Regions from separate parts of the Pararhizobium sp. DWP1-1-3 genome, predicted to be linked through region 1. Evidence: predicted binding sites of a transcription regulator. Region 1 holds the regulator's gene; each other region holds the start of a gene.
The links. Region 1 encodes LexA, which represses DNA repair genes until DNA is damaged. Its sites were predicted from a motif close to TGTTCNNNNTGTGTTCNG; they were not measured.
Positions count from the first base shown of each region.

Region 2: the regulator LexA is predicted to act here: its motif matches at 1,681-1,698, upstream of ACP7BS_RS01575 (ribonuclease T2).
Region 3: the regulator LexA is predicted to act here: its motif matches at 1,586-1,603, upstream of ACP7BS_RS06225 (PA0069 family radical SAM protein).

Region 1 is NZ_JAFCTR010000001.1:900,285-903,565, forward strand. Features, by position in the region: tRNA gene ACP7BS_RS04430 (tRNA-Asn) at 404-478, opposite strand; gene ACP7BS_RS04435 (hypothetical protein) at 699-977, shown strand; gene lexA (transcriptional repressor LexA) at 1,524-2,234, shown strand; tRNA gene ACP7BS_RS04445 (tRNA-Cys) at 2,765-2,838, shown strand; gene ACP7BS_RS04450 (hypothetical protein) at 3,066-3,281, opposite strand, start outside.
Region 2 is NZ_JAFCTR010000001.1:336,007-339,287, forward strand. Features, by position in the region: gene ACP7BS_RS01565 (DMT family transporter) at 1-574, opposite strand, end outside; gene ACP7BS_RS01570 (alpha/beta fold hydrolase) at 588-1,523, opposite strand; gene ACP7BS_RS01575 (ribonuclease T2) at 1,727-2,482, shown strand; gene ettA (energy-dependent translational throttle protein EttA) at 2,576-3,281, shown strand, end outside.
Region 3 is NZ_JAFCTR010000002.1:334,702-337,982, forward strand. Features, by position in the region: gene ACP7BS_RS06210 (4-(cytidine 5'-diphospho)-2-C-methyl-D-erythritol kinase) at 1-64, shown strand, start outside; gene moaB (molybdenum cofactor biosynthesis protein B) at 51-593, shown strand; gene ACP7BS_RS06220 (glycosyl transferase) at 905-1,441, opposite strand; gene ACP7BS_RS06225 (PA0069 family radical SAM protein) at 1,672-2,829, shown strand; gene ACP7BS_RS06230 (ribonuclease HII) at 2,980-3,281, shown strand, end outside.

The DNA of each region.
Region 1 (3,281 bases):
GCTTCCCAGAGAAAATCCTGGCAACCGGGCCGTACCGGATCGAAAGTCAGTCACGTATCATCCCCACAGCCTGTTTAGCGAAGGCGAATTGCGCCCCCGCACCACATAGATATTGGCAACCGCAATTTCACCGTCACTGAACAGAAAGCCGGGTTTTTGCGCGGTTTCTTTTTGCTGACAAAGGTCGAAGGGCGCGGGGACTCTGCCAAACCGGTGCATTCGTGAAGCTGAGATTCGACACAGCGCCACGAACTTTGCATTGCTGTTGATGATCGAAGGGCTAGGTGCCCCGCTGGTGGCGATGACCGATGATACCGCAAACTACCATGCCACGCCGGTTACCGGCCGACCCATTCGCCTCAAATCAAAAAGGCCTTGCTTTTTCAGCAAGGCCTTTGAAAACTGGCTCCCCGGGCCGGATTCGAACCGGCGACCTGTCGATTAACAGTCGAATGCTCTACCGCTGAGCTACCAGGGATCATCTGCGGCGGTATGTCCTGCAGAAGTGAGGCTGCTAATACAAATGCTTTTCCGATTTGCCAAGCGGTTTTTCAAAAAAAAACGCACAATCTTGTCAGACTGTGGAGAACTTCCCATCTGTGGGAGGCAGCGCATTCCGGCTGCCTGCGAGCCAAACCCTTGGCATTGCGGGACTGTAGCATAACGGGCACGCGCTTTACGCTTGATAGGTGGAATATATGGCAGAACCGCAAAAAACGAAAAAATTCGGCATCGACGCGCGAACGCATGAACTGGTTATTGGTTCATGGCGGATGCGGCTGCCGCAATCGCGTCTATTGCGCATCACCATCGGCGGCACGTTGATTTTTGGCGGCATCCTCGGGTTTCTGCCGGTCCTCGGATTCTGGATGGTGCCGCTGGGGTTCCTAGTCCTATCTCATGATCTCGCCTTCGTCAGGCGCCGGCGGCGCAGGCTATCGGTGTGGTGGGCGCGAAAATGGCAAGCGTCCAATTAGAACACCGTAACAGCTGCTGTTTCAGGACATCATGCGAGGGGGTGTCGATCGTTCCTTGATTGGGCCGCGTCGTCACACCGGCTGCCGGCGCATTCTCCTGGACTTGGGGTCGCGGCATCATCCTCTGTGCTCTCGCTAAACATTCCCGCACCAGTCGATTCAGTCAAAGCCAGCAACACCGGCCGCCCAAGAAATCCCGACATGCCTTTTGGAATTTAGCTGTGCGGTTCGGTTTGTCTTTTCCGGCGAAAACGACATTGCCACGCTCATCGACATGCCGTGCCATTACATCGCAACAGGATTTTTTAGACTCACCGGTCCTTACAAACGAACGGCTCCAGGTTGTGCAAAGGCTTCGCAATTGGGCCTACTTCTGGGCAAGCGGGAATCCTCCGGTCAAAACAGTCGGATGACGGACCCGATTCGATCGTTTGTGTCGCCATGTGCCCCTTGAAAACATTCGATGAATTTTAAGTACTTGCGGAACACATATGGAACAGATAATGTTCGTTCTTGATTTGTTTCTCGATTCTGGAGTGATCGTTCATGCTGACCCGCAAGCAACAGGAACTGCTTCTGTTCATTCACGAAAGAATGAAAGAGTCGGGTGTGCCTCCATCGTTCGATGAAATGAAGGATGCGCTGGATTTGGCCTCAAAATCCGGCATTCACCGGCTAATCACAGCGCTTGAGGAGAGGGGGTTTATCCGCCGCCTTCCCAACCGTGCGCGTGCACTGGAGGTGATCAAGTTGCCGGAGGCCTATTCGATGAGCCTCCAGCCCAAGCGGGGCTTTTCACCGAGCATCATTCAAGGCAGTCTTGGCGTGCAACCAGCCCCTGCTGCTCCCGCCAAAGCCGCCGCAAACAGCGATACGGTCTCGATACCGGTGATGGGCAGGATTGCCGCCGGTGTGCCGATCTCGGCGATCCAGAACAACACCCATGATATTTCCGTGCCCCTCGAGATGGTCGGCGCCGGCGAGCATTATGCACTTGAAGTACGCGGCGATTCGATGATCGAGGCAGGTATTCTGGATGGCGACACGGTCATCATCCGCAACACGAACAGCGCCAGCCCAGGCGAAATCGTCGTCGCCCTGGTTGATGACGAGGAAGCGACGCTGAAGCGTTTTCGACGGAAAGGGGCCTCGATCGCACTGGAGGCCGCCAACCCTGCCTACGAAACGCGCATCTTCGGGCCTGACCGGGTCAAGATACAGGGGAAACTTGTCGGACTGATCCGCCGCTACCATTGAACGGACTACGTCTTCTGCCCGCATGAAGGCTGGGGATCAGGTGATAACCGAGCGGTGCGCACGACAACGCAAAAAATCGCATGACGATGGAAACGGCCGCAGCGCTTACAGCTCGGAGCGGCAAGGCGTTAGCGATGTGTTGGATCTGAGATCACGTCTTCTCAGCGCTGCTTTCAAACTTGGTACTTGGCAGGACTTGGTGTCAGCCAAGTCAACCAGCGGCGGGGCCGCTCCATCATTCAACCCGGCGGAGATGGCGCCTGACTATGGGGCGACTTTCGAAACCCGCCTTCCATTCCCTTCGATAATGCACCAATCGATCAGGGCAGGGGCCGTTGCGAATTTTCATCGGCTGCTGTGATCTCGTTCCGGTTTGTCGGATGCCAACTTAAGCGTCGCCTCAGGGTTGTGACGACAGATCGGAAATATCATTTCGGAACTGGCCAAGAGCGTTTTTGAGAAATATCCTCTTGCGATTTGTCTAGGATCATTCTAAACCGCCGCCACAGTTCGACTATTTGAACTCGTGAGGCCTCGTGGCGGAGTGGTGACGCAGAGGACTGCAAATCCTTGCACCCCGGTTCAATTCCGGGCGAGGCCTCCAAATTTCCCACAGATGTCAGTCTCCGGCGGAAACGAGCAACGGCGTTGCCGTTTCGACCAAGGTCGATTACGGCGCGAGCAAATCCATCCACGCGATTTTTTCAGGCAGAACCTCTGGACGGTTATTTTAATCCGGCACTCTTAATCAGGAAGAGACAAGCAGTCGGCAACAATGGATGGGCGTTCCGCGTCCACCGTTGCGGTCGGGATATCACGGACCGGGGCTGATCAATGATAATAGAAGCAGGCGCAATCGGCCTTGCTGTCATCCGGTTTCGTCCAGACGCGTACCGCCAGTTTTTTGGCTGCACCTGTTTCGTCCAGCCGAAGTCCGAGCAGTGACACGGCCGCAAGCTTCGGGTTGACCGCATCGATCTCGATGGTGGATCCGACCTGATGGACGCCCTGCTTCGGGGTCCAAGTGAAAAACTGCACGCTGTAATG
Region 2 (3,281 bases), 560 kb from region 1:
GAAACTGCATCGACCATGGGTCCTCGTTCTGCGCCACCAGACGGGTGACCAACAGGAAGATCGCCAGCCCGAAGGCCGAGACAATTGGCAAAAGTGCGATCCAGCCGACTTCCTGCATGCTCGGCTGGATGACCAGCAGAGCGCCGAAAAAGCCGACGCCGCAGGCGGTATACCGCCGCCAGCCGATGGTTTCCTTGAGGAAGATGCTGCCGAGGATGGTCAGGATGATCGGCTCGACGAAGAAGATGGCGATGGCATCGGCGACTTCCATCGCCTTCAGCGTGGTGATGAACGACAGCATGGTCACGACCAGCAGGCCGCCGCGCAGCATATGCAATCCTGTCTTCTTCCAGGTCAGATCGAACAGCGTGCCGCGGACGATGACAACAGGCAGGATGAAGATCATCTGCAGCACGAAGCGCACGGCGGTGATTTCAGCCGATGGAATTTTGGTGATGGCAAGTTTTGCAAAGATATCGATCAGTGGCGAGATCAGCACCGCGATGACCATCAGGGTGAGACCGAAGGAAACATCGTTGCTGCGTGTCGCCGGTTTTGCGGAAATGCCGGTCATGCCAGGTCTTTGCTCATTTCCGCTGCTCCACGACGCAGAGGCACCATGCGGCGAAATCCTGCATGGCGCCGTCGCGCTCAAGTTCGTTCAGGGTTTCGTGGCGCATTGACGGGTAGATGGTCGCCGTTACCTTTTCCAAACCGGCTGCTCGCATACGCCCAGCCAGCCATGAAATTTCCCGGCCACCATTGGTGGCTGGATCCTGGCCGCCGCCAACCAAGTGGACCGGCAAGTTTTTCGGCAGCCGGCTCAGCCGATCCGGCTTTGCGCCGTCGAAGGTCAGCGTAAACAGGTCGATCCACATCGAAACGCTGGCATCGAAACCGCAGAGCGGGTCGTCGATGTATTTTTTGACTTCCACCGTGTCGTGCGACAGCCAGTCATACTCGGTCCTGCGGTTGGGGATCGATTTGGCCCAGGCGGCGAAAGTCAGCTTCGACAGCAGGCCGCTCGGCACATCGGAGCCTTTCAGCATTTTCTCGACGGCGAGGACGGCTTGGGCTGCGCGTCCGGCCAGCCCCGGATTGAAATTCGAATTCCAGACAGCCAGTCCATCGTAAAGGCCCGGATCTTCTTCCGCCGCATTCAGCGCGATCAGGCCGCCCATGGAATGGCCGAACAGGATGACGGGCAGGCCGGGATGGCGGCTGGCAGCCAAGGCGCGCATTGCCCTGACGTCATCGATGACCTTGGCTGCCCCTTGCGATTGGCCATAGCGGCCGAGCGGTGCATCGGCAGCTTTGGTTGCGCCGTGGCCGCGATGATCGTGCGCATAGACGTTGAAGCCGTGGGTGGCCATGAGTTTAGCGAAGCGGGCGTAGCGGGCGGAATGTTCGGCCAGTCCGTGGCTGACGAGCAGCACGGCCTTTTCCGGTGTGGCAGCAGGCCAGTGACGCCAGGCAATCGCGGCTCCGCTCGGGCTTTGCAACGTTTCGACCGTGGTGAACACCCCTTAGATCCTCCCAGGCGAAGTTCGTGCGCTGAACGCTATCAAATTGATTTACCAGCCAAAGGCAACAAGCGCTTGGTGCTTGTTTGGTATCAGGTCAGAAAAAATCGATCGAGCATGGATTTCAGGTTGCAATTTTCCCGTTTTAATCGCTAAATGATCTTGTTTTGTTCTGTTTTGGGGAGGCCGGCATGCAAAGGTATGTGAGGACTATCGTCGTGTCGTTTCTGCATCGTCTGGGGCTGATCATGATTGCCGCGATGTTTGTTTCACCGGTCTTTGCGGAGGAAAAAGCCACAGCCGCCAAGGGCAGGACCGAATACATTCTCGCTGTCAGCTGGCAGCCGGGATTTTGCGAGATCCGCCCGACCCGCAAGGAATGCGCCGGGCAGACCGCGGAGCGCCATGACGCGACGCATTTTTCCCTGCATGGCCTCTGGCCAGTCAAAAAGAGCTATTGCGGCGTCTCTGCGGATATCAAGGCCCGCGATCAGAAAGGCAACTGGCTGGACTTGCCGCAATTGGCCATGGCTGAGGAAATTGCGGCCAGGCTGAAGGTGGCGATGCCGGGAACCCAATCCGGGCTCGACCGGCATCAATGGCTGCGCAGCGGCACATGCCATGGTGGCACGGCACAGGACTATTTTTCCGTGCAGCTTCGCCTTGTCGAGGACATCAATGGCTCGGCCGTGCGCACCCTGTTTGCCGGCCGGATCGGGCAGGATGTGACGGAGGGCGAGGTCAAGCAGGCGTTTGACGACAGTTTCGGCAAGGGGGCGGGCGACCGCGTCAGGATGCGCTGCCAGAAAGCCGGAGCCCGCAGCGTCGTCACCGGGCTGACGATCGGCCTGTCGGGCGATCTTTCGGCCAGTGCCGGCCTCTCAAGTCTGATCCTTGCCGCAGGTGATACCGATTTCAAATGCGCAAAAGGCACCGTCGATGCAGCCGGCATTCAGTGAATGGCGTTGCGAAAACCGGTTTCTTCATTGCTCCGCCGGGATAATTCGCCTACATAGCGGGCAAAATCCCATTCCGTCGGAGCAGTTTTCTCTATGGCACGTCAATTCATTTATCATATGTCCGGGCTGAACAAGTCCTACGGCACCAAGAAGGTGCTGGAGAATGTCAATCTGTCGTTCTATCCGGACGCCAAGATCGGTATCCTCGGCCCGAACGGCGCCGGTAAATCGACCGTGCTGCGCATCATGGCCGGGCTCGACACGGAATATACCGGCGAAGCCTGGGTCGCCCAAGGTGCGACCGTCGGCTACCTGGCGCAGGAGCCGCAGCTCGACCCCACCAAGACGGCGATGGAAAACGTCATGGAGGGGGTGGCCGACAAGACCGCCATTCTCGAGCGCTACAATGAACTGATGATGAACTATTCCGACGAAACGGCGGAAGAGGGTTCGAAGCTTCAGGACATTATCGACGGCCAGAACCTGTGGGATCTCGAAAGCCAGGTCGAAATGGCGATGGAAGCGCTGCGCTGCCCGCCCGGCGATGCGGATGTGACCAGCCTTTCGGGTGGTGAGCGCCGCCGTCTGGCATTGTGCAAGCTGCTGCTCTCCAAGCCGGACCTCCTGCTGCTCGACGAGCCGACCAACCATCTCGACGCCGAAACCATCGGCTGGCTGGAAAATCATCTGCGCATGTATGCAGGCGCCGTGATGATGATCACCCACGATCGCTACTTTCTCGACAATGTCACGGGCTGGATCCTCGAGCTCGACCGTGGCCGCAGCATTCCCTACGAAG
Region 3 (3,281 bases), on a different contig from region 1:
GAACTGGTACGTTCTGCCCTGCCACAGCGTCCATGGAGAGGAAGACCACGATGACCGAGAGTAAGGAGACAAGACCCTTCGTTCCGGTCGGCATCGCGGTCCTGACGGTTTCCGATACCCGCACGCTGGCGGACGACCGGTCCGGCGACACGCTGGCCGCCCGCATCACCGAGGCAGGACACCGGCTTGAGGCCCGTGCCATCGTACCGGATGACACGCAGAGAATTGCGGCACAGGTAAAGGCCTGGACGCTCACCGACACGATCGACGTGGTGATCACCACCGGCGGCACGGGCTTTACCGGACGTGACGTGACGCCGGAAGCGCTGGAGCCCTTGTTCGAAAAGCGCATGGACGGCTTTTCCGAGGTCTTCCACCGGATCTCCTATGACAAGATCGGCACCTCGACGATCCAGTCGCGCGCCACCGGCGGCGTCGCCAACGCCACCTTCATCTTCGTGCTGCCCGGCTCCCCCGGTGCCTGCAAGGATGCCTGGGACGGCATCCTGAAGCAGCAACTCGACTACCGGCACATGCCCTGCAATTTCGTCGAGATCATGCCAAGGCTGGACGAACACCTGAAGCGCGGCTGACCTCTCCGTTTCAGATAAACCCGATCTTCCCTGTTCCTTTCGTAACAGCGCGCCACGATGCGGCAGTGTAAAACCAACTCATCGAAAGACGGAACGAGGATGACAGGATGCAGGCTTATCTATCGACGGCGTCCGGTTTCCAGATCAATCCAGACAGCATGAACGAGGCGGATTTCACGCACTGAAAACCGCCTCGCCAAGCGATACGACGCGGTGGCTGGGTTTTACGCGGCAAGACATTTTCACGGTCGATTTTTCAATGACGTCAGGGCAGGTTCGAAAGGGCCTGCTCTTTTTGCGGCGAGTTGCAGCTACAGCGTTTCGGCGCCCGGACGGTTGGCGATCGCCACCCAGGCCGGCACGAGTTCGCTTCCAAGCTTGCGTATTGCTCGCCCGTTGGCAAAATCGCCAAGCTGCATGGACGTTTTGGCGATCACCGCTGCCTGTTGCTTCGACAGCAGCAGCCCCAGCTCGAGCGCCGCCGGGCGGGTGACGATGCGCTGCAGGAACGGCCGGCGATACTGCCGGGAGGGCGAAAAGCGTGCCGGCATCTTGTTCAGCGACATATACTCCGCCACGTCGTCGATCCATCGCCCTACCGGCCGCGCACCTGCTTCAAGCAAGAGCAGCCAATCGCCGCGCGCGGAACGGACGATATCCGTCATGTCCCAGCTGGTGCAAAACCGGGCTCCGGCGGCGTCTGCCACCCGGCTGGAGCCATCCTGCGATGCGTGATCGAGTACGATCACGTCGCTCACCAGACCTTCCACGGCACCCGCCACAAGCGCCGACAGCGTCTGCGCAAGTTCGGCCTCGTTATCGCGGGTTTCGGTGATGATCGTCAGCATCGCCGTCCATACCGCATTGCACACAGAATTTCTACACGCCCTTCGTTTCCGGCCGATTAACATTTGATTCATGATGAATGCGCGCGCCCCCAAAGCAGGATGCGGCACTCGGGAGAACGAGAGCAACAGCAGTTTCCGATTTTTTGTTCTTGCATTGTTCTCGTTTTCGCGATAGGAAAATAATCAGAGGATACTAAAACGTCTGCAAGGATATTCCTCCGGAGAAACCCATGAACGAGCTGTCTCAGATCAGGCAGGGTGCTTTGGCGCCTGCCAATACGGCAGATATGGCCGAAGCAATGATTGCCGGCTCCGGGCTGCGCATCGAGATCGACCGGCGGCGCGGCCGGGGTGCTGCGATCAATTCGTCCGGGCGGTTCGAACCCCTATCGCGGCAACTCGAGGATGACGGCTGGGATTCCCTGGAGGATCTGCCGGTCTTCAAGACCGAAGTTCAGATCGAAAAGCCCCGCTCGATCATCAGCCGCAACGATTCGCCCGACATTCCCTTCGACCGTTCCGTAAATCCTTACCGGGGATGCGAGCACGGCTGCATCTATTGCTTCGCCCGCCCGACCCACGCCTATATGGGACTGTCGCCGGGGCTCGATTTCGAGGCAAAGCTGTTTGCCAAGCCGGATGCCGCAAAGCTTCTGGAGCGGGAGCTGGCCAAGCCCGGCTACAAGGTGCGCCCGATCGCCATCGGCACCAATACCGACCCCTACCAGCCGATCGAGAAGGAATGGCGGATCATGCGCCAGATCCTTGAGGTTCTCAAAGGCGCAGATCATCCTGTCATGATCGTCACCAAATCGGCGATGGTCATGCGCGATATCGATATCCTGGCGCCGATGGCCGAGAAGGGTCTCGCCAAGGTCGGCCTGTCGGTGACGACGCTCGACCGAAAGCTTGCCCGGCTGATGGAACCACGGGCCTCGACACCGTCCAAGCGGCTGGAAGCGATCAAGGCGCTGACAGAGGCCGGCATTCCCGCAACGGTGATGATGGCACCGGTCATCCCGGCCCTCAACGACCATGAGATCGAACGGGTGCTGGACGCGGGCAAGACGGCCGGTGCGACGCATGCGAGCTACGTGCTGCTGCGCCTGCCGCTCGAAGTCAGCCCGCTGTTTCGCGACTGGCTGCTGCGTAACTATCCGGATCGCTACCGCCACGTCATGTCGCTGGTCCGCTCGATGCGCGGCGGCAAGGATTACGATGCCGAGTTCGGCAAGCGCATGAAAGGTGCCGGTCCCTATGCCTGGCAGATCGGCCGCCGTTTCGAGCTGGCGGCAAAGCGGCTGGAACTGAATGTCACGAGGCGCCCGCTGAACTGCGATCTTTTCGTTCCGCCACTCGGGACCGGCGTTCAGCTGTCGCTGCTCTAACGCAACGCTCAAGGGTTTTTCCGGGATCGATCCCGGAAATCGCTATACCGATGCTGTTTCCTGCCCCGAGGCAGCAGCGGTCATCCTCCGGCAACCGCCTCATTGCCGAAGGACTTGCAGGGAATCGGGCTTGTGTGCGAGTTTCGCCGCATGTCACGACGCACACCGCCCGATTCCCCCTTTCTTTTCGACACTATTGAAGGCCCCGACTTCAGCTTCGAGCTGGCCGGGCGCCGCGATGGGCTTTGGCCGGTCGCAGGCACCGATGAGGCCGGACGCGGCCCGTTGGCCGGCCCCGTCGTTGCCGCTGCCGTCATTCTCGATCCCGACAACATTCCGGACGGCTTGAACGACAGCAAGCAGCTGTCGATCGCCCGGCGCGAGGAATTGTTCGATCTCATCCTCTCGTCCTCCATCGTCTCCATCGCCTCGTCTGCTGCCGGCAGGATCGA